Regions from separate parts of the Fulvivirga ligni genome, predicted to be linked through region 1. Evidence: riboswitches for the same ligand, from Rfam matches in the RefSeq annotation. Region 1 holds a riboswitch; the other holds the start of a gene.

Region 1 (15,841 bases):
ATCATAAACGAATAACCCCAAATTATCTACTCCTAACAGTAGCTCATTTTCTTTTACAGCTAAAACCGAAGGATGCTCAGAAGGGTAATTTTCATCAGAATTATGCCTTACCCAATTGCGATAGTCTAAAAGGTTGATTGATGCATTCAAAGAGGAGGCAAGAAGTCCTTCATCGGAAAGCACATATATTGAATCGTTGAGAACGCCGGCATCATACACACCTATTTGAACGGCGTCTGTGCCTATTTCTCTATACACTTCCTTCACCTCCAGCTTTTGAATATCGAATTTTAGAACACCGTAATCTGTGCAAGCATAAGTAAACATGCCCTGATGCACGAAACCATTCATTTTCTTCGACCCAATGACCTGAGAGTTGGCAGTAAGGTCATAATTACTTATTTCACCATCGATAATGACATCCAACTTGCCGCTAGCATAGCCAATAAAGAGGGCCTTAAAATCTGGATTATAACCGAGAGCTGAAACATCATTCCCCTGCAGACCATCTAACCTTGATAAACGGATAACACTATTATCAGATTTATCGATGTAAAAGATTCCGTTTCCTGAAGAAGCGTATACTCTATCAGGTGTATCTACAATGTACTGTGTGTTATAATAAGAAAAGTGAGTTCTCCAGGTGCCAATGGGAATATCCTGGGCTTGAAGCTGATAGAAGAAAAAGGTGAAGATGAATATTAAGATACTTACCCTTGACTTCATATTATTTTTGATCCTTTTTACTTTTCATGCCTTCAAAAAAGCTGGCTCTGCTTCGTGCTTCATATTCTTGCTTTTGCCCTAATAGAACCTTTCCAGTTTCATCAGCCAGGCGAAAAGAATAAGAAGCCAACTCACCGGTTGAAGCACATATAGCATGCACTTTAGTCACAAACTCGGCTACGGCCAACAAATTAGGCATAGGCCCAAAAGGCTTACCTTCAAAATCCATATCCAGACCAGCTACAATTACTCGCTTGCCAGTGTTAGCCAAAGTATTGCAAACATTAACTATCTCATCATCAAAGAATTGAGCCTCATCTACTCCCACCACATCGCAGTTACCGGCCATGAGTATGATATCACTGGCGAAGTCCACCGGCGTACTTCTTATGGCTGTACTATTATGAGAAACCACGTCTTCATCATGGTATCTTTTATCTATGGTAGGCTTGAAAATTTCTACTTTCTGTCCGGCAATGATAGATCGGTTGAGCCTTCTTATCAGTTCTTCCGTTTTGCCAGAAAACATGCAACCACAAATAACCTCAATCCAACCGGTTCTTTTTACTCTTCCAAAATTAGGCTCAATAAACATACTTCAAAATTAAGAATTCAAGTTGAAAAAGCTTTTATAGTTAATATGAATAAGTCAAATGTGGTAATTTAGTTGGCGCTGGGACCTCTATAATTATCTCACCGTCCTGCAAAACGGACTGACAGGTAAGTCTTTCATCTTCCTGCAAGGCATTTTTTTCCCTGTATCGCTGCTCATGAATATTTAGCTCAGACAGATTACTCATTCCTTCTTTCACAATCATTCGGCATGAGGTACATCGGCCTTTGCCTCCACATGCATGCATCCAGTCCTGATAATTTTCTTGCAGGATGCTTAACACTGATTTATCTGTTGCGTTAGTATTGATAACCTTATCACCTAGATTTTTGATGACGATCTTAGGCATATTTCTTAACTTTATAGGGCAAAATGTTTAAAGCGATTTTTTAAAAGTATGGAAAATAATCTAAACCAAGAGGGAATAAAAAGATATAGTAATGACTTTTGTGATAAACTGGTTAATGAGCATTTTGCCCATAACGAAGTTATAACTGGGTCTGAAATCCTTGAGTTACAGGAAATAAGACAAGTAAACCTTTTCGTTATGAAAAATTTACTAAACGCCTGGAGGAAAGAAACCAGTAAAATTCAGAGTCCATATTTCAACTATGACGCTCCGGAAGTGAAGGAAGCTCAGAAAGAATTTATGAACATCCTCTCCAGAAATATTGCCATAACCCAAGAAAACTTCAAGCCTCTTTTATTACAGGCTACGCAGGAAACTATTCTGCTTATATTCTCCCCTTATGATTATTACATGCATTTGATCCATGATCCTAAGGCGAACAAAATTTCTATTAAAGATCTGAAGCGAATAGCTAAGTATGTAAAAATCAATCAGGATCTTTTATTAAAGCTGATCGAGAAGGCAGAAGAAAATGGTTTAGATAAAATATCTAAGGAAGAAGCTTCAAAATTATTAAACGAGGCCTTTGATTCTACTCAGGAGCCCGAAGATGTAGAAGGTTATATTGAAGCTTTCTCAAAGATAGCACCGCTGAGCGAAGACATGATTTACGGATCATCTAAAAACTATCAGCCGGAAGTAAAATCTACTCAACCTAACGTACAGATCAACAGCCGTTTTGAGTCTCCTAAGAACATTTTGAATGATCAGCATTCAGAAAAGCGACCGACCATAGCCGATGTACACAGGAATCAGAAAATAGAAAGCATAAGAAAGAGCATTAGCATTAATCAGCGCTTTATGTTCATCAACACTTTATTTGCTGGAGATGAGGAGTCGTTTAACCAGACCGTAGATGATCTGGAAAGACTTAAAAACAAGCGAGAAGCTGAAGAATACCTTTCAGAAAACTACCCTTTCTGGGACAAGGAAAGTGAAGAGCACGAAGAGTTTATGGAAATTGTAAGCAAGCGCCTAAACTAGTGCACCAGCACCTGCCCCCTGTGTGCATCTAGCTTTATCAAGATAAAAATAAGCACTGTAAATCCTATAAGGGAAGAACCTCCGTAGCTAAACATGGGTAATGGTATACCTATAACAGGAAACAGACCGATGGTCATGCCAATGTTTACTGCGAAATGAAAGAACAATATACAGGCTACACTGTACCCATATACTCTGGCTAACCTCCATTTTTGTCTTTCGGCAATGAATATTAGCCGCAATAGTAAGGTAACGAACAGCCCTATAATTACAAAGCTACCCAGCCAACCATGTTCCTCAGCGATGGTACAGAAAATAAAATCGGTACTCTGCTCCGGCACGAAGTCAAACTTGGTTTGGGTTCCTTTTAGAAAGCCCTTACCTACAGCACCACCACTACCTATGGCAATTTTAGATTGGGTCACATTCCAGCCATAACCAAGCGGATCGGCATCTGGGTTAATAAATGCTTTTACACGGTTCTGCTGGTGAGGTTTTAGAATGTTGGAAACTACATAATCCACACTTATTATCACCAACATAATGGTTAAAGCACCACCTACTACCAATATAATTCTCTTGGTACTTCTTCTACCAAACAGTATGACCGCACCTGCTATAAGGCCAATTCCCCCATACAAATACCAATGATTTTCCACCAAAAGGGTTAGTATGAATATAACAGCGGCAGAAACGCCCAATATCAAAAGAGTTGGCGCCATACCTTCTCTGAAAAACACTAAAATAAAGACCGAATAAACCAATGCTGTACCCGTATCACCCTGAAGGATAATAAGTACAGCTGGCAAACCAATCATGGCAAATAGAGTGATCTGATTTTTTAGCTGATCCATACGAAAGCCACTGGTGCCACCTATGAATTTTGCTACAGCTAGGCAGGTAGCAAACTTGGCAAACTCTGACGGCTGAAAGCGAAACGCCCCAATTTCAAACCACGATTTGGAACCGGCCACTTCCCTACCAAAGAGTAAAATAAATATCAGCAGGAAGACAATGAGGCCATAAATGGCAAAAGCAAAGGTGTCATAAAACTTAAAGTCTACCACCAGCATGACTATAATAAGCACTATAATAACACCAATAAAGATTAGCTGACGACCACTATTGAGAGACATGCTGAAAATATTCTGAGCTGCGTTTTCATCATAAACAGCAGCGTAAATATTAAGCCAGCCCAACATTACAATCAGAAAAAATAATAGAATTGTAAGCCAATCAATTTTACTAACTATACTGTCTCCGCGTCTCACTATAAAAAATCTCCTTTTTTAACATATGCTTCAATCTGAGGTCTCTCAGTACCTCCAAGCAAATATTTTTCTATCATTAGGCTTGCAATAGAAGCTGCTGCCCTGGCACCCTGTCCGGCATCCTCCACATACACTGACACCGCAATTTTCGGATTATCTCTTGGTGCAAAAGCAATGAAAACTGAGTGATCTGGCAAAGGATCATTCTGTACTGTTCCTGTTTTACCACACACTTCTATATCTTTCAATTTTGCTCTATACTGCCCGGTACCTTCTTTTACCACATTAGACATGGCCTCCACAGCGATATCAAAATATTTACTATCTACCATGGTTTGATGTTTTTCTGTAAACCTGGCTAGTGGCTCTCCGCTATCGCCTACAGATTTTACTAAATGAGGAATATAATAATAACCTCTATTGGCTACCAAAGCTGCGAAATTGGCCATTTGAATAGGCACTACAAGGTTTTCACCTTCGCCAATAGCTATCGAATAAATGTTTGAATACTTCCATGGCCGGCCACCATAAGCTCTATCATAGTAGGCCACACTTGGCACCATTCCACTCTTTTCATTCGGCAGATCTATGCCTAGCGGAGATCCTAAACCAAAGCTTTCAATATATTCATTCCATTTTTTAAGGCCTATCCGAGTATCTTCAAACGGGTCTTCAGAAACATCCTGATTCACCATTCTTTTCATAACATTATAAAAATAAGGATTACAAGAGTGAGTAATAGCACCAACCAATGTCTCTCCCGGACCGTGGTAGTGACACTTCATCGGGTACATTACACAAGGAATATAGGTTTGCTTGTTAATGACTCCTTCTTGCAAGCCTACCATGGCTTGAATAATTTTAAAGATAGAACCCGGCCTATATTGAGCCATCAACGGTCTGTTGAATAAAGGATTTAAACTATCTGAACTGATCCTGTAAAAGTTTTTACTGTAGCTCTTACCGGTAAGATCTGCCGGATCATAAGTAGGCCCGGAAACAATGGAGAGTATTTCGCCGGTAGACGGCTCAATGGCAACTATACTGCCCGCCTTTCCATCCATGAGCTCCTCACCATATCGCTGAAGCTCAATATCTATGGTGGTGATCAGGTTTTCACCTCTTACTGCCAGGGTATCAAATCTACCATCTTCGAAATCTCCCATTTCGATACCTCTAACGTTTTTCTTTTTGTATTTAACACCCCGCTTACCTCTTAGCTGATTTTCATAGTAAGACTCCAGCCCACTTTGACCGATGTAGTCACCTTGTCTGTAGTAGCCGGCGGTATCTCTATCCAACTGTCTTTTATTTACCTCACTTACATATCCTAAGGCATTAGCCATAACAGGATAAGTGTAAGCCCTGGTGGTTCTGGCCTGAATATCAAAACCAGGGAAATCTATGAGATAATCTTGTATTCTGGCCAAATCTGCCTCAGAAAGCTGCTTAATAAATGCATTTGGCTTTACGTAAGAATAGCCTCTTGTTTTTCTAAGTGTTTGATATTTTTCTTTGAGTTCCTCTTTGGTAAGCTCAAAAAGCTCGCAAAATTTCGCGGTATCTAACTGCTTTACCTCTTTTGGCGTCACCACCAAATCGAACTGTGGCGTATTAAATACTATAAGCTTACCATTTCTATCTTTAATGGTGCCACGGTAAGGATATTCCACCACCTTTTGGATGATGTTACTTGTAGCTGCCTGCGCATATGTATCATCCAGCACCTGGATGGAAAATAGCTTCACCAAAAAAATTACCGCAACAGCTATAATTACTAATTGGATAATATTCTTTCGCGATTCGTTCATAATGACCTTTTCTTATTATAAAAAAGATACTGAGTTATAAGCACAACCAGGAAGGTAAAGCCAGTACTAAAAAAAGCTTTAGATAAGGTGAAACCGAAAAGATTAAAACCCCAAGATTCTAAAAAGAACAATACGCAATGATGTAAAAATATCAAAGGCAGCGCATAAGATGTAAACCACCTAAGACCATTAGATTTAATAATAGGTACCGTTCCAGAATCATAACCTCCCTGCGGTGTAAGCAAGTTTAACCAGTAATTCCTAACAAACATTATAAACACACAGGCGGCAGCATGAATTCCCAAACTGTCATAAAAAATATCTAAAATAAATCCGGTTATAAAACCTATGACCATTAAAGATAAAACCTTGGTTTCCACGGGTAATACCAGTAAGAAGGCTACGTATAAAAAGCAAAAGGCTTTATCAAAAAGAACTACATTCTTTAATAAGAGGGCTTGTACCAACAGGTAAAGAACAAATGAAATGGCCTGTATAATTATTCTCTTATTGAGCATATAGTTTTTGCACTTCTTGTTGAACAGAATCTTGCTCGGCCTTTAACTCATTTTTAATAAGATACACATAACCGATCTCATTAAAATCACTGGCCAAATCAATTTTAACATTATAGAAAAGGGCGTCTTCAGTGATATCTACATTGCTCACAATACCCACATCTATACCTTCAGGGAAAATAGCATTAAAGCCTGAAGTAATAATGGTGTCTCCAACATTTATTTGTACATGGCGCGGCACAAACATAAGGTCTGCATGATAGGGATCATTTCCGGGCCATTTGGCAGTACAGAGATCTCCCGTACTTTTTACTTTCGAAGATACCTGCATATCACTGTGTAAAAACGAGGTGATTACGGCAAAATGCTCAGAGGCAGTTTTTACCTTCCCCACAATGCCGTCGTTACCAATTACGGCCATATCAGGCTCTATACCATCAGACACACCTTTATTGATAGTAATATAGTTATTGAAATTACGAACAGAGTTATTGATGACCTTAGCACTGATAAATCTGTACTTCTGCCACTCTGTAGTATCTGTTTTTATGGAATCTGAGGTTACAGAAAAAGTAGAATCATTGCTTTGAAGCGTATCAGAAGAAAGGTATTGCACCTTTCTATTTAATGTTTCCAGTCTCTGTTTTAACCTGGCATTTTCATCTGCCAGGCTTTTATTTACATGTGTTAGATTAAAATAATCAGAAACGTTATCTGAAGACTGCAGAAAATTTCCTGCTATTCTATTGGATGAATTAAAAAAACCGGCTCCCTGATACGCGTTATTTTGGACTATTAACCATACACAAACTAATTCCAGAAACAGGAATAATAAAAAGGCTCTATACTGATATAGAAACAGAAACAGTCTCTGCATTTATCCGGAATTGATTCAATCTTAAAAAATTTAACAGTAGCCAACTATCAACCCGCGCTTAGGTCATAAGCACTGCTTTGAAAGAGTTCAGGTTCTTCAAAGATTGACCTGTACCTCTTACAACTGCTCTTAATGGATCTTCAGCCACGTGAATTGGCAACTTAGTTTTCAGTGCCAGTCTCTTATCCAGCCCTCTAAGCAAAGCTCCTCCACCAGTAAGGTGAATACCATTGTCATAAATATCTGCAGATAATTCGGGAGGTGAAATCTCTAATGCTTTAAGCACAGCTTCTTCAATTTTAGAAACTGATTTATCTAAAGCGAAAGCAATTTCTGAGTAAGAAATCTTTATTACTTTAGGGATACCAGTCATTAAATCTCTACCTCTGATTTCGTAGTCTTCAGGGCCGTCATCCAGCTCCGTTAATGCTGATCCTACCTCAATTTTAACTTTCTCAGCAGAACGCTCACCTATAAGAAGGTTATGCTGTCTACGCATATAATCAAGGATGTCTCTGTTAAAAGTATCACCTGCTACACGGATAGACTGATCACACACAATACCACTAAGTGCTATTACCGCAATCTCTGTAGTACCACCACCGATGTCAACGATCATGGATCCAACAGGTTGTTCTATATCGATACCAATACCAATGGCTGCCGCAATTGGCTCGTGAATCATGTAAACTTCCTTAGCACCAGCATGTTCTGCGGAGTCTCTTACCGCTCTTTTTTCAACTTCCGTAATGCCTGAAGGAATACAAATAACCATTCTGTGAGAAGCTGGGAAAAACTTCTTACCGCTATCGATCATCTTAATCATCCCTCTGATCATGTGCTCTGCAGCATGGAAATCTGCGATTACACCATCTTTAAGTGGACGAATAGTTTTTATATTTTCGTGAGTCTTTTCATGCATTTGCATGGCTTCCCTACCTATAGCCAATACTTTATTAGTATTCTTATCTATGGCTATTATAGATGGCTCATCTACTACAATTTTATCCTTGTGAATGATTAGTGTGTTAGCTGTTCCAAGGTCTATGGCTATATCACTTGAAAAAATATCGAACAATCCCATGTCGTGTCTTCAATAGGTTAGGCTTACGAATAAGCTTGAAATTTACAAATTTGTTTCATTTAAACTTTATAAATAAAGTTTTTTTTAATGTTTAAAATGACGCACGCCAGTAAATACCATGGCCATGTCATTATTATCACAAAAATCTATTGAATCCTGATCTTTGATAGAACCTCCTGGTTGTATTACCGCACTAATACCTTCGCCACTAGCTATCTCTACACAGTCAGGAAAAGGGAAAAATGCATCAGAAGCCATCACAGCTCCGTCTAAGGTAAAATTAAAAGACTTAGCTTTTTCAATAGCTTGTTTCAGAGCATCTACTCTGGATGTTTGCCCAACGCCACTAGCCAATAACTGACCGTCTTTTACAAGAACAATGGTGTTAGACTTGGTATGTTTACACACCTTGCTAGCGAAAAGAAGTGATTCTTTCTCCTCAGCAGTAGGCGCTTTTTTAGTCACGGATTTAAGATCTTCCATTTGATCAGTTTTCAAATCTCTATCTTGCTCTACAATTCCATTTAGCAACGTTTTGAATTGCTTAGTTGTTTTCAGCTTTTGTGTTTGCTTAAGCAAAATACGATTCTTCTTCTGGGTAAGCACTTCTAATGCCTCACCAGTAAAGTCAGGTGCGATAAGGATTTCGAAGAATAGAGAATGCATCTCTTCAGCCGCTGCCTTATCCACAGGCTTGTTAGTAATTAATACGCCTCCAAAAGCGGAAACCGTATCCGCTGCGAAAGCTCTTTGGTACGCTTCTTTTACGGAGCTGCCAGTAGCTACACCACAGGCGTTAGTATGTTTTAATATAGCAAAAGCGGTATCGTCAAATTCTTCCATTAAGGAAACAGCCGCGTCTACATCTACTAGATTATTGTAAGAAAGCTCTTTACCATTAAGCTGCTCTAGCATGGCTGAAAGATCGCCATAGAAAGCACCTCTTTGGTGAGGGTTCTCTCCGTATCTTAATGTCTTCTTCTCTCTATAGCTTTGTTTAAAGCTTGGTACTTCTTCTTCAGCATTGAAATAATTGAATATAGCTGAATCATAGTGCGAACTAATGTCAAATGCCTTAGCTGCGAATTTCTTTCTGTCTGCTAGCGTAGTAGCACAACCATTGGCTTTAAGTACTTCTTCTACATCAGTATATTGCTCTCTAGAAGACACTATTAATACATCTTTGAAGTTTTTAGCTGCTGCTCTTATTAGGGAGATGCCACCAATATCTATCTTTTCAATAATATCCTGCTCACCAGCACCTGAAGCCACAGTTTCTTCAAATGGATATAAATCTACAATCACTAAATCAATAGATGGAATTTCAAACTCTTTGGCCTGCTCTACATCATCTGATAACTCTCTTCTGTGAAGGATACCACCAAACACTTTAGGATGTAAAGTTTTCACTCTACCTCCAAAAATAGAAGGGTAACTTGTAAGGTCTTCTACAGGTGTTACTTCTACTCCTAAATCTTCAATGAATTTCTGAGTTCCTCCAGTAGAAAATATTTGCACTCCATTTTCATGAAGAAGCTTTACAATTGGCTCTAAATTATCTTTGTAATAAACTGATATTAAAGCTGATTTTATCTTTGAGAGAGACATGATTGTACTTTTAAAAATGAAGCTGCAAAGCTATTAATTTTTTGTTGATTTTTTGATCACTGATTCTATAACCTTCGGATAGTGCATATATTCTAACTCATGCACCTTTGAAGCTACCATATCCGGTGTATCTCCTTGATCTACAGGTGCAGAAGCCTGGAAAATTATTTCACCTTCATCATATTTATTATTCACATAATGAATAGTAATACCTGTTTCCGTTTCGCCTGCCTCACAAACAGCCTGGTGCACTCTATCTCCATACATACCTTTTCCGCCATATTTAGGCAAAAGGGCTGGGTGTATATTCACCATCTTATTAGGATAAGCCTCTACTAAATATTCTGGAATAAGCAGAAGAAAGCCTGCCAATACAATGAAATCAATTTTATGCTCTTTTAGCTGATCAAGCACCTTCTCTGAATCTGTGAATTCTGATTTGGTAAATACAAAAGATGGCAAACCTAGATTTTTGGCTCTTTCTAAAACGAAGGCATCTTTCTTATTACTTAAGATAAGGGCTACCTCTACCTCTTTATCATCCTTAAAATACTCAGCTATTTTCTGTGCGTTAGATCCGCTTCCTGAGGCAAATATGGCTACTCTGGTCATGTCTATTTAAAAAATATCATACTCAAAATACCTATGAGCATGATTACTTTACAATAATTACTTAAATACCTAAAATCTTTCACCGTATCTGACAGGTATAGCTTGTACACCAAATAGCTTAACGGCAAAATCAGGCTGATGCAAAAATAGGTCATTCCTTCACCAACAAACAAATGCGACAAAACAGAAAGTGAAATTATAAATATAACGGTGAGCACATATATAATGACCTTGGTTTTTCTAAGGCCATAAACTACAGGCAAAGTTTTACAACCAAAGGTGGCGTCGCCTTTCAAATCTTCCATGTCTTTGATAATCTCTCTCACCAAAGTAAAGGCGAAAGCAAACGTAGCATAAGACAGCACCAGAATGTGATGCGTACCATATAATACATTAAGTATATAGATGGATAGACCCGTAAGAAAAGCTACTACCAAATTCCCAATAAAGGGCATTCTCTTCAGCTGATTGGAATATAGCCACAGCAGCAATGCAGACACAAAATTTACCACCGCTATCTTGGGCGATAGGATGAGGCCTATTCCTACTCCCACCACATTCAAAACCGTGTGAGCAATCATGGCTATTCTTCTTTTCAGAACTTTACCTACTACCACCCGCTCTGGCTTATTGATGAGATCAATCTTCACATCATAATAATCATTAATAATGTAGCCGGCTGCCGCAATAATAACCGATGAAAAGACCAATAAGAAAAGACGTATATCAGTAAGGTAGACTAAAAAGCCTTCTCCCCTGCCTATGAGGAATAAGGCGGTAAAGTACTGTGCAAGTACTATAATGACAAGATTCCACAGCCTGGTAAGCTGTATGAAGCCTGATAATGAAAAGTTATTTGGTCTAGATTTTATAGAAGAAACCATCAGGAGTACTACTTTCTCACGGTAAAGTTAACTCCTGATGGTATGCTAAACAATGTGGTGCCTAATATTAAAATCTTAAGGCTAAAGAAGCCATGAAATTTCTTGTGGCTTGAGGGTAATAATAGTTCTCTCTTACTTCATAATCACCGGCAGCATAACCAAAGGTATAGCCGTTAGATACATACTCTTCGCTAAATATATTATTGACCTGAAGTGTGAAACTCAACTCTTTTATAAAGTTGGTGCTAATAGTGTATGAAGCTCTGATGTCATTAACAAGGTAAGCATCTATAGATCGGTTATCATTAGAAGTATTATCTAAATACTGCTTGCCTACATATTTACTTAAAAGAGTAAGCTTGATCCCCTTTAGAGGTAAATAAGAAAGCTGAGAACCTACAATGGCATTTGGTGAAAAGGCAATGTCGGTATCCTTATAGTTATTTTCAACCACGTTATACTCATCCCAGTTAGCTCCATAGTCATAGATGATCTCTGTAAAATCTTTTATCTTATTCTGGCTGAAAGTAGTATTAAACTGCCAGTTCCATCGGTCACTTAATTTTACACCGGCCACTAACTCAATACCTGTTCTGTAGCTTTCATCTACATTAGTACGGAGAGAGCTACCTACATCATTAAGAGCACCAGTTAATACTAACTGATTTTTGTAACTCATATAATAAAAATTAGCTGATAGCTGCAGATTAGAATTTCCATACTTATAACCTGCCTCCAGATCATACAAAGATTCGTGCTTAGGTGGTGTAGGCGAGTCAACAAAGTCAGTTCTTACCGGCTCACGATTAGCCACACTGAAGCTGGCATATGCTCTACTCTGGTTATTGATATCATAAACAGCCCCAACTTTAGGGTTAAAGAAACTGAAATCATTTTTCATATCAATGCTACGCTGATCACTATCCACTCCAAGAATATCATAGGTCACACCTCTCCACTGTAAATCTAAATATGGATAGAATTTATCCTGAATGGTGTACTGAGCCTTGGCGTAAATGTTGTAATCCTTTTTATCGGCATTGTTATCATAATAGCGCTGCTCATTAAAAGCATTACCAGCGTACTCAGCCCAGATGATTTCTCCGAAATGACCTCCTTGATAATCATTATAAGCACCACCAACATTTAGGCTAAGCGCTCCTTTGTTATAATCGAAAGAGGTGGTCAAGCCATAAAACTCATTATCTAACCATCTTCTTCTTATAATATCCGATGAAGTTAGGGTCGTATCACCAAGCACTACATTTGGCAAACCATAGGACTCAAAATCATCATCTTCTCTAAACTGCTCGTAGTAGCCTTCACCAAAGGTGGAATGGAAAGTAATGTTACCTACCAGATTCGAACCTAATTTTTGTGATATATGAAGCTGATAATGATCTTGTCCATAGTCATCTACCTCATCTTCATACATGTACCAGTTAAAAGTACGGCCGCTATTTCTTAAGTTTTCAGCCTGAGCATCACTCACGCCATTGTTTGCAATTACCGCTTCAATACCTTCAGCATCATTTTCAAGTACTGCTTCTGGTGTACCATACCAAGACTGATAGGTTCTTTCCTTTCCACCAAACATGATAAATTTCACCATGGTATTTTCACCATAATAACCTCCTGACAAGTAATAGGAATCCAGATCAGAAGAGGCTCTATCCACATATCCATCAGATTTGATCTTTGACAATCTACCGTCAAATGACCAATGATTATTTAAAAGGCCAGTTCCAAAGCCAATGGTATGTCTTCTGGTATTATAAGAACCGAATGAGTTAATCAACTCAGCATAAGGCTTTTGTGCTCTTGAGTTCGTCTGCAGGTTGATAGTTCCTCCAAAGGCTCCGGCACCGTTAGTTGATGTACCCACACCTCTTTGTATTTGAATATTCTGAGTAGAAGAAGCTATATCTGGGATATCTACCCAGAAAACACCTTGCGACTCACTATCATTGAGTGGCACACCGTTGATGGTTACATTAATTCTGGTGGCATCCGACCCTCGGATTCTTAGTCCGGTGTAGCCCACACCAGCACCAGCATCTGAAGTAGTTACTAACGAAGGAGTCATATTAATAAGGTATGGCAAGTCCTGCCCCAGATTATTCTCCTTAATATCTTCCTTACTCACGTTACTATAGGTGGTGGGTGTATTTTCCTTAGCTCTGGTTGAAGATACTATTACTTCATCCGTAACTAAAGTTTCTGGATTTAGCTGGATGTTCAGTTCCACATCTCCAGTAGCCTCCACCCATTCTTCATAAGTCTCATAACCTACGAATGATATTTTAAGCTTATACTTCCCTTTTGATAATTTCATAATAGAAAAATTACCATCGAGGTCAGTAGCAGTAGCTCTTTCACCCAAAATCACATTAGCACCGGGTAGTACCTCGCCAGAAGAGGCATCCTTTACGGAACCGCTCAGGGAAAACTGCCCAAAGCACACCTTTACTAATGACAGCAGCACAGCCGTCATAAAAACAAATCGCATCATTAAATATTTTTTTGTTAAACCAACTGAGGACAGGGGATTCCCCAGATACATTTTAACACACCTCCCTACGCCAGCATTACCTGGATCAGGTCATGGGTATAATCTCAGCCCGAATAATGAGCACCCCTTATTGAAGCAAAGGTATCTAAATTTTAACGGCATATTAAATAGAGTGTCAAATAATTATTCTCTGGTCATGCCTTTTAGAAATAAGCCTTTATATTTGATATGATACAATCAAACAAAGTATGTACAAGGCAATAATTGGTGAAAAGGACTACAGCGTAGCCCACAAAGACGACCAAATTTTACTCAACGACGAATTATTTAGCTGGGATTTCACTAAAATCAGCGATCACGCATATCACATTATAAAAGATGATGTCTCTTACCGCCTGGAGGTGGTGAAAGTAGACTATAGCACTAAAACTGTAGCGCTAAAAATCAATGGAGACAAGTATGAGATAGCTGTAAAAGACAAGCTTGATCTATTACTGGAAAAACTAGGAATGGATATGAGCACAGCTAATCTGATGAACGATATTAAAGCTCCAATGCCCGGACTTATCCTGCAGGTAAATGTTTCCGAAGGAGATGAGGTGAAAGAAGGAGATGCTTTAATGATATTGGAAGCCATGAAAATGGAGAACGTGCTGAAGGCACCGGGAGATGGCACAGTGAAAGTGGTTAATGTGGCTCAGGGCGATAGCGTAGAAAAAAATCAGGTCTTGATTCAATTTTAAAGATCTGCTCTTAAATATTCATTTATCCCTGTTATATTTGCAGGGATTTAAATCTAAAAAACACCTTTCCATTCTTCATGAAATACAAAAGAATTTTACTTAAGCTTAGTGGCGAATCTCTAATGGGATCAGGACAGTATGGTATTGACCCAAAAAGATTAGAACAATATGGCAATGAAATAAAGGCCATTAAAGAAATGGGCATAGAAGTGGCCATAGTAATTGGAGGTGGAAATATATTCAGAGGCGTTCAGGCGGAAGCTTCAGGAATTGAAAGAGTTCAAGGAGATTATATGGGGATGCTAGCTACCGTTATCAATGGTATGGCTCTTCAAAGTGCTTTAGAAAAAGCAGGACTCTACACCCGATTGATGTCTGGTATTAAAATGGAACAAGTTTGTGAGCCTTTCATTAGAAGAAGAGCGATCAGACACCTGGAAAAAGGAAGAATAGTAATCTTTGGGGCTGGTATCGGTAACCCTTATTTTACTACAGACTCTACTGCCAGCTTAAGAGCTATTGAAATACAAGCTGATGTAGTGTTAAAAGGCACCAGAGTAGATGGCGTTTATACGGCCGATCCTGAGAAAGATCCTACTGCTACAAGATATTCAGAGCTTACATTCCAGGAGGCTTATGAGAAGAACCTCAACATCATGGATATGACGGCCTTCACGTTATGCCAGGAAAACAACCTCCCAATTATAGTGTTTGATATGAATAAGCAGGGAAATCTCATGAAAATAGTAAAGGGAGATAACGCTGGAACACTTATAAACTAATTTAATATACTGTAATAACCATGGAAGAAATAGATATGTACCTGGATGAAGCCAGGGAGTCAATGAACAAAAGTATTCAGCACTTAAGTGGCGAACTAGTTAAAATCAGAGCAGGAAAAGCAACTCCAGGCATGCTAGAAGGGCTAATGGTAGAATATTACGGCAATCCTACTCCTATAAATCAGGTAGCTTCTATTACTACTCCGGAAGCAAGAACGCTAATGGTAAAACCATGGGAGAAGAATATAATTCCTGAAATTGAAAGAGCCATCATTAACAGTGACTTAGGCCTTAACCCTCAAAACGACGGGGAGCAGGTAATCATCAACATACCTCAGCTTACAGAAGAAAGACGTCTGGTTTTAGTGAAACAAGCTAAAAGCGAAGGCGAGCAAGGTAAAGTTAGT
Region 2 (15,841 bases), 2.8 Mb from region 1:
AATATTTTGAGGATGATTGGTTTGGGACTGCTGAGTTTAAGATTTTCGAAATCGTCAATTGAATAGCCAATGTTCGAATAATCTATTTGGTTGTTAGTCAGCATGTCCATGAGCTTAATTGATGTTGTTAGAATCTCACTTCCGTATTTGTTTGTGGAAGCATAACAAACAGCTCTTTCTAAGCTAAGTGCGACGTAGATTCCATCATGTCTGAAGTTGAAAAGTTCATCTCTCCCGTTTATTTGAACCTTCAATTTGGCTTGCATTGCCATCGCCTTAGTCGTATCGTAAATGATTCTGAATTCTTGTTGTTCTATTAAATGTCTTTCGGCTATTTCAAATAGCCTTTTTAGGGTTTCCAAGTAACCGTGATCATATGTGGGGTTTATTCCGCCCAATCCATTCTCTAGAATTGAGTTCAAGAAAATACTAGACGTGCCATGGAAGAACTGGAACTTCATCTCTTGGGAGTATTGTAGGTAACGGTCTTGTATAACCGTCAGTTACGGATTTAAAGTTAATAATTTTCGGTTAAGCACTGACGTTAGCAATTCCGAGTGGATTCGGACGCAGTCGAATCCGCCGTAATTGCGGTTATACATTGTTAGGCACAGTACTTTTTTCTTTAAATATCCCATAATCTGAAAATTGGTCAGACTTCGTTTCGGTTTTTGGTTTTAAAAAATAGGTTCTATTTGATTTTATACTGTCTTTTCCGTCATTTGACAAAATCAAATGTTCAATAACGATTTGTATAATTTCCTTATTTTCTTTCTGTCTGATTATTATGTTTCCTTTTCTAATTCTCAAACTGTCAATATGAGATTTATCTTTGCTGATATTGTCATTTAAATCATAAAAAAAAAGACTATCTCGAGTTTCCTCAAATTTTGTAAAATCGTATCTCCAAAGTCCTTGGCTTTTTCTTCGTAAACTATTGCTTTTATATTTTTTGATTTCAATATTTATTCCTTCAGATTTTGTTTTTTCCGTTGTCGTTGGAAAAAAGTCAGAAGTTTCTTTTGAACTTCCAGTTCCAATAGTTTTTATCAAATTTTTACTCGGAATTCCGTTGAGTTGTGTAATCGGAAGTTTTGATATTCTTTGAATAGTAAAAGTTTCGGTTGTGTCTAAAATCGCATAGCCTGCAACGTGAGAATCTCGTCCTCCCCAAGCATCGTATTTATAGATAGCTTTTGAAGTTCCTTCAATTTTCTGTTCGTAAAGAGTTATGTCCCATTCTCCCATTCCTGGTAAGCATCCATAAAACGATGTCAAAAGCCCTAAACAAATTATTTTGATAATATTTTTCAAATGATGATTGCGTTTTATCGTATTGTGCCCAACGCTAAGCTAGCAGGAGTGCGCCCCGAGCTCGGCAAGTTCCGATAAAACTAATGAATCTGCCAGTGCTCACAAAGTATCAGAATGCACTGCTCTCAGAAAGATGAAAACTCCTGCGAGATGCGCAAAGTAGAAAGCACCGCCATTCCCCAGCGGCTGATTCATGGTGAGGTTCGCACTGAAGCCAGAAAAGTGGCAGTTTGGCGCATTCGTGCTAGCACTTGTCAGAGCTATTACCTCTTGATTTTGACGTATTTTTTGCCCGTTCCGTATGTAAGTTCCAGTAAAGTAGTTCTGTAACCTAGTTCAAGAGCGAGATCTCCCAGAGAGTTGAAATCGCCAGGCTCTTTACCTAAAAATTCTTTTCCTTGCTGGATGTATTCAGGACAGCACTCCTCAAATCGCTCGTCTTCCAGTAATCCTTTAAAGAAGTTGGCTTGAGTTAGAAGTGATAATTCTTTGATTTTCGGATAGTTCGTCAGAAAGTAGTTGGCCAGCTCGGACTGTGAATTGAAACCGAGAAACTTGAAAGTTCTCCTAGTATACAAGTGGTTGCCATAATGATCTGGCAGAATTGATCCGTTGAAAAGAGACGGTTCAGTCCAGTAAGTTAGTTCGAGAGGTCCTGCTGGGTTGTCGTCAATTGTGTATTGAAAGAAGTCAATCTCGTAGCTAACTTTGATACTCGTGGGTTGTTCGGAAAACTTGATCCCGTACCCGTCAAGTCCGTCAAAAAAGAGTTGTTGAATGATGACAGTATCTCCGTTAATTTCATGGTCGAAGTTGTCAGGTTCAGCGTTGATAAATGTTAATGTTCGCCCATTTTCCAATGGAATAGAATACTGAGCATAGGCTCCAAAGCAAATGAAACTTAAGAGTGTGCAGATAATGGTTCTCATTGCGCAGTATTACCTCTCACATCCGTATAAGGTAAGCAAAACATTCCCTTATTTTTATTATGGGGATCAATCTAAAGGATTTCTGATTAATTTCATAGAGGTGTTAGCTATATGTGTATATATCTCTGTGGTCTGCACAATCGCTCGGCTCCAGCCGAGTGATCAATATAATTAGGGCCTCTGGCGGATAAAGCCCGAAATGTCCTAAGTCTAAATACTGAACAGGTAGAGAAAAGCCTCACTTAATCTGGTTCTAGCATAGCTATTCTAGTGCATCTGCATCTAACTGGCAGAGGCCTCAGAAATTGTCGTCACGCGGCAGAGCCGAGTGACTGTGGGTTGCCGTTATTTACAGTTCAGTTCTAGTTTCTTCAAAGCCAGTTCGTAGTTTAAAGAAATGGAGTTCCAGTCTTCACACGCTCCTTCGATGTTGCCAGATTCGAATCTGCAAATTCCACGATAGTAAATGTCTTCATCATATGACTGGTTTTTGATCTGGTTAGGCGTAAATGATATGCTGTCATAATCTTCAAGGGCGTTGTTGTATAGTCCTTTTTTGGTGTAGATATAAGCTCTTAGTAGTTTCGCATGAGTGTATCTGTCCCAAAGTTCAATTGCCTTGTTTAAGTCTGACAAACTCCCTTCAATGTCGTTTAACCTGTATCTCAGAGAACCCCGGAAATAAAGAAAGTTAGTTTTTTCTGGACTTTGTTCAACTGCCTTGTCAAAATCGAGTAAAGCTCCTTCGTAATCCTCCAATCTTTCTTTTGAAATTGCACGATCCCAATATGCATATCCACCATTAAAAGTTGAATCAATCTCAATTGATCTTGTTAGGTCATTAATAGATTGTTGGTAATTCTGATTTCGTGCGTAAAGATTTCCTCTTCTCCAAAATAGTTCAGCAGATTTCTTATTCTTGCGAATTGCCTTGTTATAGACGTTCATAGCCGTAGAATAATCGTTTTTGGTTTCAAAACTGTAACCATAATCAGCTTGCTTGTCCGCCCACTTTACCGAACAAGAAGAAAGAATAACAAGTAAAAAGGGAAACCAAAATTGTGAGTTCATGTATGGCATCTAACATCCGTATAAAGGAAACAAAACATTCCCTTATTTTTATTATGGTGATCAATTTAAAGGATTTCTGATTAATTTCATAGATGTGGTAGCTATATGTGTATATATCATTGAGGTCTGCAGAATCGCTCGGCTCCAGCCGAGTGATCAATATAATTAAGGCCTCTGGCGGATAAAGCACGAAATGTCCTAAGTCTAAATACTAAACAGGTATACTAAACAGGTATAGGAAAGCCTTACTTAACCTGGTTCTACCATAGTTATTCTAGTGCATCTGTACCTAACTGGCAGAGGCCTCAGAAATAGTCGTCACGCGGCAGAGCCGAGCGACTGCGGGGCCAAAACGTTGTATTTTGTTTTTAATTTATTCATTCTTAAAAGCCAAATCAACGATTTGGCGGTTTTATTAAATAGCATTGAACTTTCGTAAACCATCGAACGCCCTATCTGCTATATACAGTGTTAGCATCTTTTATTTTTTTACCAGCACTTTCGAAATGTTCTTTCGGTCATACCAATGTTGAAAAACAGTTATTGTATCAATTGGTGATTCGTTTGCATAATAGCTTAGGACACTAGTTAGATATATTTTGTCAGTTGTTAAGCTGTCAATTCGCGAGTTTTGAAGTCGAGTTGATGTTTGATTTTTGCCCTCAACTCGAATCAAATATTGCTCATTAAACCAATTATTAAATCCATTATCTTTCCTATGTTCATAGAATTTCATCTTTTGACCTTTCACATTGATTTCAATCGTATCAATAGCTCTTCCACCAAATGATTCTTCCCCAAAATCAACGTGACAATATTTTCCAATTAACGAACTATCAAGATTAGTCGGCTCGTAATATCTGATATTCGAACCATCTTGTGCCATTATACACGTCAAAAAAAATGCTGCAATTACTGTTAATCCTAATTTTCTTTTCATCCGATTCTAATTGATGCTAACATCCGTATAAGGGAAACAATACATTCCCTTATTTTTATTATGGTGATCAATCTAAAGGATTTCTGATTAATTTCATAGAGGTGTTAGCTATATGTGTATATATCTCCGTGGTCTTGGTTGAGCTATGTCCCAGAAGTAATCCTTTCAGAATTGGATGTGACAACATTTACCCTAATCTAACAAACCTCCAACACTTCTTATCATCCGAAAAAACACAAAAAAAGCCCTTAGAAATCTGAGGGCTCTACCTTCAAACTATCAAAATTAATAGTAAGTGGCGAGGCTATTTGGTGAGAATTCTTGTAGCTCTTCCAGCTTGCCTTGCTTTACCTTTTTTACCCATTCATAATCTTGAAGTACCGCACGGCCTACTGCCACCAGATCAAAGTCTCCTCTTTCCAGTCTGCGGGTAAGCTCGTCCAGATTATTGTTTTTCTCCGCTCCTTTTCCCGCAAAGCTGCCCAGAAAATCACCACTCAGGCCTACACTGCCCACGGTAATGGTGGGCTGGCCGGTGATTTTTTTAGCCCAGCCGGCAAAGTTAAGGTCAGAACCTTCAAACTCCGGCTCCCAAAATCTTCTTTGCGAGCAATGGAAGATATCTACCCCTGCGTCAGCCAGCGGTTGTAGCCACTGCTCTAGTTTTTCCGGCGTAGGTGCTATACGCGCCTTGTAATCTTGCTGCTTCCATTGAGAGAGCCTGAGTATAATTACAAAGTCATCCCCTACCGCTTTGCGCATGGCCTTGATCACCTCCACAGCAAACTTGTTTCTCTCGCTAATGGTTTTACCTCCATACTGATCCGTCCGTTGGTTGGTCTGTTCCCAGAAAAATTGATCTATAATATAACCATGGGCACCATGAATCTCCAGGCAGTCGAAGCCCAGTTGTTTAGCGGCGGCAGCGGACTCAGCAAATTTCTGAATAGCATCAGCCACGTCAGCCTCGCTCATGGTCTCTGGCCCTTCCATAGGGTCCGGCATGGTCACGCCAGGATAAGAGGTGTTACCCACATGCCAGATCTGAGGTGCTATCTTACCATGGTTAGCATGCACGTCTTTCACCACCTTTTCCCAGGCAGGCAAGGCATCTCCATAGAAATTAGGGATATCCGGGTGGTTTTTGGAAGATGGCCTGTCGATTACAGTTCCTTCCGTAAGGATAAGGCCTACCTCAGAGGCCGCTCTCCTGGCATAATAATCAGCCACCTCAGCAGTAGGTATTCCTTTCGGTGAACGGGTGCGGGTCATAGGTGCCATCACAAATCTATTTTCTAAAGTCAGCCCCTTATAACTAAACGGCTGAAATAATGATTCTAAACTCATATTCTTCTATATAATTTTCAACAAACATAAGCTTAGTTACGAAAGGTTACTATTGATAGTTTAGTTTTGTAACTAATATTAAAAAATAGTGGTAACTTCGAGGTAACTAACGCATGATAATGACCAGAAAGAAACTAGAAGGCTGTAATTGTGGACTCTCCGATGCCATGAATTCGTTAGGCACCAAATGGAAGCCCATCATCATCTGTGCTATTGGCAAGAAAAAGATGCGCTTCGGTAGTATTGCTGCCATTATTCACATTATTTCCAGAAAAGTGCTTACTGATCAGCTAAAAGAGTTGGTCACTGATGACATTCTGATCCGTGAGGAATTTAAAGAAACTCCTCCTCGAGTGGAGTATAGTCTCTCCGCAAAAGGCCTGGAGCTTTTACCTATTTTCAGGCAACTGGAAGAATGGGAAATCAGACATAGCCACGCTACCGATTAATCCCAGGCGTTTAATCCACCCTTCAGACTATACACCGTATCATAACCATGATCAATCAATACCTGTGCAGCCTGCAGGCTGCGCATACCAGATTGACACAAAGTAACTACCGCTTTATCTTTGGGAACTTGAGCTAATGACTCTTGAAGAGCTCCCAAAGGAATCAACAACCCACCAATATTAAACGCTTCCGTCTCATGTGGCTCACGTACATCCAGAAGTGTAATATCATCATTAGCCAGCTTGCTTTTTAACTGTTCTGATGAAATCTCTTTCACCGTAGCAATACCACAAAATAAGTCATAGTCAGAAAGCGCTGTAATGTGTTTATTTTCGGGGTTAAGCTTCACCTTCAAAGTATACTGACTATTCTGTAACGTATTGATTATGAACAGACTACCAGCTCTCACATCACCCAGTCCGGAAACCATCTTAATTACCTCCATAGCCTGATAAGTACCTATCAGCCCTGGTAAGACACCGATAACGCCAGCCTCCGCACAAGAAGCTACTGTGCCCGGCAGCGGCGGCTCAGGAAATAAGCATCTATAGGTGGGACCATCTTTGTAATTAAATACACTAACCTGCCCTTCAAACTTAGAAATGGCGCCATAGACAAATGGCTTATCTAACATCACGCAAGCATCGTTAATCAGGTATCTGGTTTGAAAATTATCGGTACCATCTACCACCACATCATACTTTTCGATGATTTCCAAGGCATTTTGGTTAGTCAAAGCTTTGGTGTGGACTTCAAAATCTATAAAAGGATTGGCCGCCTTCAATCTTTTGGCTGCCTGCTGTGCTTTCGGCTGGCCAATGTCCTCATGGGTGTAAAGCACTTGCCTATGCAGATTAGTCACATCTACGGTGTCAGCATCCATAATACCAATGAGCCCTACTCCTGCCCCAGCCAGGTACATCAGCACCGGACAGCCCAAGCCGCCGGCTCCTACCACCAGCACCTTAGCCTGCTTCAGCAGCTGTTGTTTAGGCTCACCAAATTCTGATAAGATCAGCTGCCGGCTATATTGCTTCCGTTCTAATTTCTCCATGTTCTAATGCTACGTCCCAATCTTTCCAGACCGGCTCATATCCTTTTGACTTTATTAATGCTACAATTTCTGAAGGAGATCGTTCATCAGAAATCTCAAACTGCTCTAGCGACTCAGGAGCTGTGGCGTATCCGCCAGGGTTAGTCTTCGATCCGGCACTCATAGAGGTAATGCCCAGCTGAAAAACATGATCCCTAAAGCTGGTCTTCTCTCGCGTAGAAAGTGAAAGCTCTACATCAGGATTTAACAGCCTATAAGCGGTTATCTGTTGCACCAGCTGCCGGTCAGTCATCTCCACCTTAGGATCCAGTCCGCCACTAAAAGGCCTCAAACGGGGAAAAGAAATACTATATTTCGTTCTCCAATACGTCTGCTCCAGATATTTTAAGTGCAAAGCCACATAAAAGCTGTCCACCCTCCAGTCTTCCAAACCAATCAGCACTCCGAGTCCCATTTTATGAACTCCGGCCCTGCCTAACCGGTCTGGTGTTTCTAATCTATAGAAAAAATTAGACTTTTTCCCTTTCGGGTGATGCCGTGCATAATCTTTTTGATGGTATGTCTCCTGATAGACCAAGACTGCATGCAAACCTAACGGAATGAGCTGCCGGTATTCATCTTCATCCAGCGGCTGCACCTCCATGCTGATATGGGCAAAATCTGACCGAATTTGTCGAAGCACTTTTTTAAAGTATTCCAGCCCCACTGTTTTATTAGCTTCACCTGTAACTAACAAAATATGTTTGAAGCCCATGCTTTGCAAGGCTGCCACTTCCCTATCTATTTCATTAGGGTTCAGGGTTTTACGAGGTAATTTATTACCTAAGCTAAAACCACAATAGGTGCATATATTTTGGCATTCGTTAGACAAATACATGGGCGCAAAAAGCTGTATATTATTCCCAAATCTTTGTAAAGTGAGCGCCTTACTTTGCCTGGCCATATCTTCCAAATAGGCATCTGCTGCCGGAGAGATCAGCGCCTTAAAATCTTCCAGATTTCGATGAGTTTTCACTAACGCTCTTTCCACATCAGCCGGTTGCTTGGTGTAGATATCATGCTTGATCTGATTCCAATCGTACTTGAGAAAAGTGTCTTTAAAACTAGGCATCTACAAATGAGGTTAATGGACTACTGGCGCTGGCCGCATGGCTTACCGCACCTAATTTAGATTCAAAGGCCATTCTTCCTGCCTCCACTGCGAGTTTGAAAGCCAGAGCCATATTCACAGGGTCTTGAGCTACCGCTATGGCTGTGTTTACCAGCACCGCATCGGCACCCATTTCCATGGCCGCGGCAGCGTGCGAAGGTGCTCCTATGCCCGCATCTACCACCACCGGCACCTGACTCTGCTCAATAATAATCTCCAGGAAATCAGCAGTTTTCAAGCCCTTATTACTTCCTATAGGTGCACCCAGAGGCATTACGCAAGCCACACCTACTTCTTCCAGCCGCTTGCATAACACAGGATCAGCATGGATATATGGCATTACAATGAACCCTTTTTTCACCAATTCTTCTGCTGCCTTTAAGGTCTCCACCGGATCGGGCAGCAGGTATTTCGGGTCTGGGTGAATTTCCAGTTTGAGCCAATTGGTCTGTAAAGCCTCCCGAGCTAACTCTGCGGCAAACACTGCTTCCGAAGCCGTTCTTACTCCGGACGTATTGGGTAAAAGCCCTACCTCGCCCACCGCTTCTAACATACTATCGTTCTGCGATTGCATGTCCACCCGCTTTAAAGCTACCGTAACTAACTCTGTTCCAGAAGCCTGAATGGAATCACGCATTAATTTTGCACTGCTGAACTTACCAGACCCTAATATGAGCCTGGAGTGAAACGTTCTATCTGCTATTTGTAAATTCTCCATGTAATACTTTGTTTAATTGATCCACCACAGCACGAGCATCTACGGCATAATTTATGGCTGAAGCCATTGCCACACCGTGAACTCCCGCTGCTCTTAAACCTGTAATATCCTCCCAATCAAGACCGCCAATGGCTATGATAGGAATTTCTCTGCCTACTAGACGCATCCGTTTAATGATACTTTCATAGCCCTCCAAGCCAAGAATTGGGCTCAGCTTCTTTTTGGTGGAAGTGAACCTGAAAGGCCCCAGGCCGACATAATTCACTCCTTTATTGATCAGCTCTAAAAGCTGGTCAGAAGTGTTGCAGGTACCACCGATAATGAAATCATCACCCAATAACTTTCTGGCATCTTGTACATCCATATCCTGCTGCCCCAGATGTACACCATCGGCATTCACTTGTTTGGCAATTTCAGGATGATCATTGATAATTAACCGGGCATCATAATCATTACAAATGTCTCGGGCCTGCTGAGCTTGTTTTAGAATAGCCTCGACAGACTGATCTTTGATGCGGAGCTGTACCCATTTCACGCCTGCCTGGCAAGCCAACTGCACCATTTCAGCATGAGTCTCTCCGTTGGGGCCTTCCTGAGAAATGTAATGTAAACGGTCTATCATAATAAATGGTGCTGCCCTAAAGCAGTGTTTGATTGTTTCAATAATTCAAATACATATAATTTTGCTTGTCGGAAGGCCCCTTCCAAGGTTTGATCCTTGGCCAATCCGGCGGCCAGTGCAGAGGAAAACACGCAACCACTGCCGTGAATGGATTTACCTGCTAACCGCTCGCTTTGGAGGTAAAACGGAGCATTGTCTTTTCTTAAAAGCACATCTTCCGACAATATTCCATCAGCATGACCTCCTTTGAGAATGACTGCCACATCTGCATCAAGCCTTTCTAATGACTTAACATTCAGCATTTTGCTCAAAAATTCCGCTTCTTCCTGATTAGGAGTGATTACATCGACCATAGCCATTACCTCCACAAGCAACGGCCTTGACCAGGCATCATGAAAGGTATAACCCGCCGAAGCCTTTATCACTGGATCCCAAACCACCTGAGCCGTTGGAAACTTGGATTTAACAAATGCGAGCAATTTTTGCAAAACCTCCAAGTTCTCTACCAACCCAATTTTCACAGCCTCCACCTGATAGTTGCTCAATGGCCTGAGTTGGTCCAAAATGTTACCCAGACTCATCCATTGAAGTCCCAAACACTCACTTTCATTTTGGTAAGTAATAGCCGTACATACGCCAAAACCATTCATTCCGAACTGATGAAAAGTTTTAACATCCGCCAGCAGGCCAGCTCCTCCACTAGGGTCTAATCCTGCTATGGTGAGCAACGACTTATCCATGGCTAATAAACTTCTCCATTGTTCTCATCCTATCCGCCATTCTATTATGACTCCAAATAGCACCCATAATGGCTACGCCTAAAAAACCGGTCATTTTTAGCTCATCCAATTTATCGGGAGTTATACCACCAAGGGCATAAAGCTGCATCTTTTGCTGCATAGAAGGCACAGCCAATTCTAATTGCTCCTTAGTAAATCCAGCATAGTGCTCGCGTTTAGAAATACTATCATAAATTGGACTCAAAAAGCCGTAATGTAACGCATGAGCGTATTCGAGTATCTCTTCTACTCTATGAAAAGATTTGGAAATCATATCACTCCAATCATGCGGCTTTTGCTGATCGCTTTTCAGGTGTAGACCCATACCGAATTTCTCAGCCAATTGAACGCTACCGTGCAATGACATTTGATTTGAAAATCTCTCAGGTATCTGTCTCAGGTAAGCTTCTAAAACGGAATCAGGCCAACCTGGCTTCCGCACATGCACCCTGACTCCCAGTTTTAATATTTCCAGCAAGGTTTCCACCTCCTGTTCACAGGTCTTTTCGCCGGTTATTACCACCAACTTCATCGCTATTGTTCCAGATAAATTTCGCCTCCTTTTTCATTGAATTCAGCGGCCTTTTCTTTCATACCTTTTTCTAATGCACTCTCATCAGTCAGATTGTTTTCTTTGGCAAAATCACGCACATCCTGAGTAATTTTCATAGAGCAGAAATTAGGCCCACACATGCTGCAGAAATGAGCAACTTTGGCTCCTTCGGCTGGTAGTGTTTCATCATGAAACTGGCTGGCCGTATCTGGATCCAGGGAAAGGTTAAACTGGTCTTCCCACCTGAATTCAAACCTGGCCTTGCTCAGGGCATTATCTCTATACTGCGCTCCCGGATGTCCTTTTGCCAAATCTGCCGCATGCGCCGCTATTTTGTAAGTGATTACACCATCTTTAACATCCTTCTTATTGGGTAAGCCCAGGTGCTCTTTGGGTGTAACATAGCAAAGCATAGCACAACCATACCAGCCAATCATGGCGGCTCCAATACCTGAAGTAATGTGATCGTAACCAGGAGCAATATCTGTTGTAAGCGGGCCTAAAGTATAAAAAGGAGCTTCATCACAGGCTTCCAGCTGCTTTTCCATATTCTCCTTGATCATGTGCATCGGCACATGACCTGGGCCTTCAATCATTACCTGTACATCATGCTTCCAGGCTATTTTGGTAAGCTCACCTAACGTTTCCAGTTCGGCAAACTGCGCCATGTCATTGGCATCAGCCAAAGAACCCGGCCTTAGACCATCTCCCAAGGAGAAAGACACATCATATGCCTTCATGATTTCACAGATCTCTTCAAAGTGAGTATATAAAAAACTCTCTTTATGATGCGCCAGGCACCACTTGGCCATGATAGAACCACCTCTGGACACAATTCCTGTCACTCTTTTGGCGGTTAGCGGCACATACTTAAGTCGTACGCCAGCGTGAATGGTGAAATAGTCCACCCCTTGCTCGGCCTGCTCTATTAAAGTATCTCTAAATATCTCCCAGGTGAGATCTTCCGCCTTACCATTCACCTTCTCCAAAGCCTGATAGATAGGAACAGTACCAATGGGCACTGGTGAATTTCTTAAGATCCATTCTCGTGTTTCATGGATATTCTTACCGGTAGAAAGGTCCATAATGGTATCGGCACCCCAGTGACAAGCCCAAACCGCCTTTTCTACTTCTTCCTCTATGCTGGAAGTGACCACGGAATTACCAATATTGGCATTGATTTTTACCAGAAAGTTTCTTCCAATGATCATAGGCTCCGCCTCTGGATGATTGATATTGGCAGGAATAATGGCCCTTCCTTTTGCCACTTCTTCACGCACAAACTCTGGCGTGATCAGTTCTTTGGGCGTATTTGCTCCAAAGCTTTCTCCCGGATGTTGTGCATTCAGGTGATTCCACTGCTCAATACGCTGATTTTCCCTGATAGCTATATACTCCATCTCCGGCGTGATGATGCCTTGCCTGGCATAGTGAAGCTGAGTAACATTTTCACCTTCTCTCGCTCTCAATGGATTTTTTAGGTACGAAAATCGCAGATCATCCAGCTTACTATCATTGAGTCTCTGCTTGCCATACTCAGAAGAAATACCGCTAAGCATCTCAGTGTCAGCCCTATCTGCTATCCACTGCTCTCTGAGTTTGGGAAGCCCTTTCTTCACATCTATGTCCACTTCTGGATCAGTGTATGGTCCGCTGGTGTCATAAACCGTTACCGGAGGATTCTTCTCTACCGGTGCCTCAGGGCTAAATCTGGCCGTAGTATCGCTTAACGTGATTTCACGCATGGCCACTTGAATATCATGTAGCTTACCCGGCACATAAATTTTTCGGGATTTAGGAAAAGGATCGCGGGTTATACTCTCCGCGCCCGGAGTTTTGTCAGTTCCTCTCATAATTCTGTTTTTTTAACCGCCTTGGGTAGCGGTAATGATTAATAATTGATCATGAGACTCTACAGACTTTTCATTCCAGGCGGTCCGCGGTACCACCTGCTGATTCACAGCCACAGCTATTCCTGGCAGATTATCAATTCCTTTTAGCGCTAAAACCTGTTGAAGGGTCAAAGAATCCTGGTCTACAGAAAATTTTTCGTTGTTGATAGTGAAGTCCATAAAATCTAAGTTTAGATACATGCACTTCAGAGATGAAATAACGAGGATGAATTACCAGACAGCAATTCAATATAAGATATGATATTTCGCTACTTTTCCCTGCGCCCGCATTACCGGGATCAGGTTCGAAGGGTATTTCTCAGCCTCTATTGGCACCCCTAAAGTGATGCCTCCAAGGTAAGCAATAGATTTAGAAATAAAAAGCATCCTGAAACCAGTTGTTAGAAATACAGCTTCAGGATGCTCTAAAAAGTTGATTTATGTGCCGCCGTAGCCGTTTAATATTTTATTGATGGCCTCTTTATATTTTTTCACATTGTACTCTGACTTCAAAAGCGTCATACAACTGGCGCAGAGGCAATCTCCATATTTCTGAGCCAAATAATGGCGCTCTTCCTGGTTCAGATCCACTTTACTACATTGGCACTGAGAAACATTGCCCACCTTACACTCAAAGAGTGTTTTACATCGTGGGCAATATTTATCTTCATGTCTGGGCATTATTCCAGCTTACTCAACGCTTGCTGCTACTTTTTCGCGCATAGCCTGAGCTGCACTTACCATTTCAACTAAAGCTTTTCTGGTTTCTTCCCAGCCTCTGGTCTTTAAACCACAGTCAGGATTTACCCAAAGCTGGCCTTCTGGCAGCACATTTTTAGCTTTAATTAAAAGTTCTTCCATTTCAGACTTGTTCGGAACTCTAGGAGAATGGATGTCGTAAACTCCTGGCCCTATGTCATTTGGATAATTGAACTGAACGAAGGCGTCTAGAAGCTCCATCTGTGAGCGTGAACATTCAATAGTGATAACATCAGCATCCATATCTGCTATGCTTTCGATGATGTCATTAAATTCAGAATAGCACATGTGCGTATGAATCTGCGTTTCATCTTTCACACCGGAAGAAGATAATCGGAAGGCTTTAATGGCCCAATCCAGGTATTCTTTCCAATCAGACTCACGTAAAGGCAGCCCTTCTCTGATGGCTGGTTCATCAATTTGAATCACCTTAATGCCGGCATCTTCCAGGTCCTCCACCTCATCTCTGATTGCCAGCGCTATTTGATTACAGGTAACAGATCTGGGCTGATCGTTTCTTACGAAACTCCATTGCAAAATAGTCACAGGACCAGTAAGCATTCCTTTCACTAACTTATCTGTCAGTTCCTGAGCGTAGGTACTCCATTTTACAGTCATCGCTTCCGGCCTGCTGACATCTCCATAAATAATTGGCGGCTTCACACAGCGACTACCGTAGCTTTGTACCCATCCATTTTGAGTAAACACAAAGCCCTGAAGTTGTTCTCCAAAGTACTCTACCATATCGTTCCGCTCAAATTCACCATGAACGAGAACGTCTAAGCCAATATTTTCCTGCCATTCTATAGCTCTGGAAGTTTCCTCTGCTAAAAGCTCATTATATTCCTTTTCTGAAATAGAACCTTTTTTAAACTGTGAACGCCAGCTTCTTACTTCTTTAGTTTGGGGAAAAGATCCGATGGTAGTAGTAGGATACAGCGGCAAGTTAAGTACCTGCTGTTGAGCCACTTTACGAGCCTCGAATTTACTACCTCTACGGGCATCCGATTCTATAATATTCGATACTCTTTTCTTGACATCTGCATTATGAATTAGGCTGGAATTTTGCCTTATTTCATGCGCATGTTTATTGGCCGAAAGCTCCTCCAGGCCCGTGGTAGCATTTCCTAGAACCAGTTTTTTAAGCTGAGCTACCTCTTCTACTTTTTGTTTTGCAAATGCCAACCAGGATTTAATAATCGGGGTGAGTGTCTCTTCCTTATTCTCATGATCCAGGTCGCAAGGAGAGTGCAGCAGTGAACAGCTTGTGCCTATCATTACCTTATCCTCTCCTATTTGATTGATGGCCATTTTTATGATCTCAATACTTTCACTGAAATTATTTTTCCAAATGTTTCTACCATCTACCACTCCTAAAGAAATGGTAAGGTCTATAGGTGCTTTATGCAATACAGAGATTAATTGCTCTGGTGCTCTTACCAAATCGATATGAAGCGCTTTTACCGGCAACGACACTGCTAGGTCTACATTGCTCCTTAAGCCTTCAAAGTAAGTGGCTACCAAGGTGTTTAACTTAGGAAAGTGCTGATGGATGGCCTTGTAAACTTTTGCATAGGTTGCCTTAGCCTGCTCATCGATATCCAAAGCCAAATATGGTTCGTCAAACTGAATCCATTCGGCACCTTGCGCTACTAATTGAGTTAATAACTCCAGATAAACGGGCAATAGACTATCTATTAAATCAAGCCTGTTAAAATCCTCTCCTTTTTCTTTTCCCAATAGCAGGAAAGAAACAGGCCCTATGATCACCGGTTTGGTGATTATCCCTTCTCTTTTTGCCTCTTTAAACTCATCAATAATCTTCGAAGAAAACAGCTTAAACTTCTGATTTTTAGTGAATTCCGGAACTATGTAATGGTAATTGGTATCGAACCATTTGGTCATTTCCATGGCTGTGATATCCAGGCCATTTTTCTGGTAGCCTCTGGCCATGGCAAAGTAGAGGTCAAGTTCAGTTTTACCTTCTTTTAGAATTACGTCATGATATCTTTCAGGTATGGCATTTACCACCATGGTCATGTCTAGTACCTGATCATAGAAAGAAAAATCATTAGAAGGAATGAGGTTTATTCCAGCTGCACGCTGGAGCTCCCAATTACCTTTTCTTATACTAGCAGCCGTTTCCAGCAGCTCTTTTAAGGTAATTTTGTCGGCCCAATAATTTTCAGAGGCCTTTTTCAGTTCACGCTGGCTACCAATACGCGGGTAACCAAGAATGTGTGTTTGCATTGTGATAACTTTT

The links. A riboswitch is a leader RNA that binds a small molecule or an ion and turns the genes downstream of it on or off. The one in region 1 is predicted to bind thiamine pyrophosphate.
Region 2: it holds a riboswitch for thiamine pyrophosphate, as region 1 does, so the genes downstream of both, thiS (sulfur carrier protein ThiS) here and LVD16_RS06800 (TonB-dependent receptor) in region 1, are expected to answer to the same signal.

What each region holds. Positions count from the first base shown of each region.
Region 1 is NZ_CP089979.1:1,533,363-1,549,203, reverse strand. It holds gene porZ (type IX secretion system anionic LPS delivery protein PorZ) at 1-726, opposite strand, end outside; gene LVD16_RS06855 (thymidine kinase) at 728-1,321, opposite strand; gene LVD16_RS06850 (2Fe-2S iron-sulfur cluster-binding protein) at 1,362-1,688, opposite strand; gene LVD16_RS06845 (DUF8457 domain-containing protein) at 1,887-2,732, shown strand; gene rodA (rod shape-determining protein RodA) at 2,729-4,003, opposite strand; gene mrdA (penicillin-binding protein 2) at 4,003-5,814, opposite strand; gene LVD16_RS06830 (Rod shape-determining protein MreD) at 5,811-6,332, opposite strand; gene mreC (rod shape-determining protein MreC) at 6,322-7,209, opposite strand; gene LVD16_RS06820 (rod shape-determining protein) at 7,268-8,293, opposite strand; gene purH (bifunctional phosphoribosylaminoimidazolecarboxamide formyltransferase/IMP cyclohydrolase) at 8,378-9,901, opposite strand; gene purN (phosphoribosylglycinamide formyltransferase) at 9,935-10,513, opposite strand; gene LVD16_RS06805 (geranylgeranylglycerol-phosphate geranylgeranyltransferase) at 10,516-11,397, opposite strand; gene LVD16_RS06800 (TonB-dependent receptor) at 11,465-13,909, opposite strand; TPP riboswitch at 13,955-14,047, opposite strand; gene LVD16_RS06795 (acyl-CoA carboxylase biotin carboxyl carrier protein subunit) at 14,158-14,652, shown strand; gene pyrH (UMP kinase) at 14,730-15,434, shown strand; gene frr (ribosome recycling factor) at 15,455-15,841, shown strand, end outside.
Region 2 is NZ_CP089979.1:5,276,087-5,291,927, forward strand. It holds gene LVD16_RS22260 (hypothetical protein) at 1-461, opposite strand, end outside; gene LVD16_RS22265 (hypothetical protein) at 595-1,314, opposite strand; gene LVD16_RS22270 (hypothetical protein) at 1,578-2,243, opposite strand; gene LVD16_RS22275 (tetratricopeptide repeat protein) at 2,589-3,314, opposite strand; gene LVD16_RS22280 (hypothetical protein) at 3,796-4,254, opposite strand; gene LVD16_RS22285 (NADH:flavin oxidoreductase) at 4,540-5,601, opposite strand; gene LVD16_RS22290 (winged helix-turn-helix transcriptional regulator) at 5,721-6,050, shown strand; gene moeB (molybdopterin-synthase adenylyltransferase MoeB) at 6,047-7,105, opposite strand; gene thiH (2-iminoacetate synthase ThiH) at 7,077-8,216, opposite strand; gene LVD16_RS22305 (thiazole synthase) at 8,209-8,973, opposite strand; gene LVD16_RS22310 (thiamine phosphate synthase) at 8,948-9,595, opposite strand; gene LVD16_RS22315 (hydroxymethylpyrimidine/phosphomethylpyrimidine kinase) at 9,592-10,335, opposite strand; gene LVD16_RS22320 (thiamine phosphate synthase) at 10,328-10,906, opposite strand; gene thiC (phosphomethylpyrimidine synthase ThiC) at 10,909-12,780, opposite strand; gene thiS (sulfur carrier protein ThiS) at 12,793-12,999, opposite strand; TPP riboswitch at 13,079-13,169, opposite strand; gene LVD16_RS22335 (cysteine-rich CWC family protein) at 13,258-13,500, opposite strand; gene metE (5-methyltetrahydropteroyltriglutamate--homocysteine S-methyltransferase) at 13,510-15,828, opposite strand.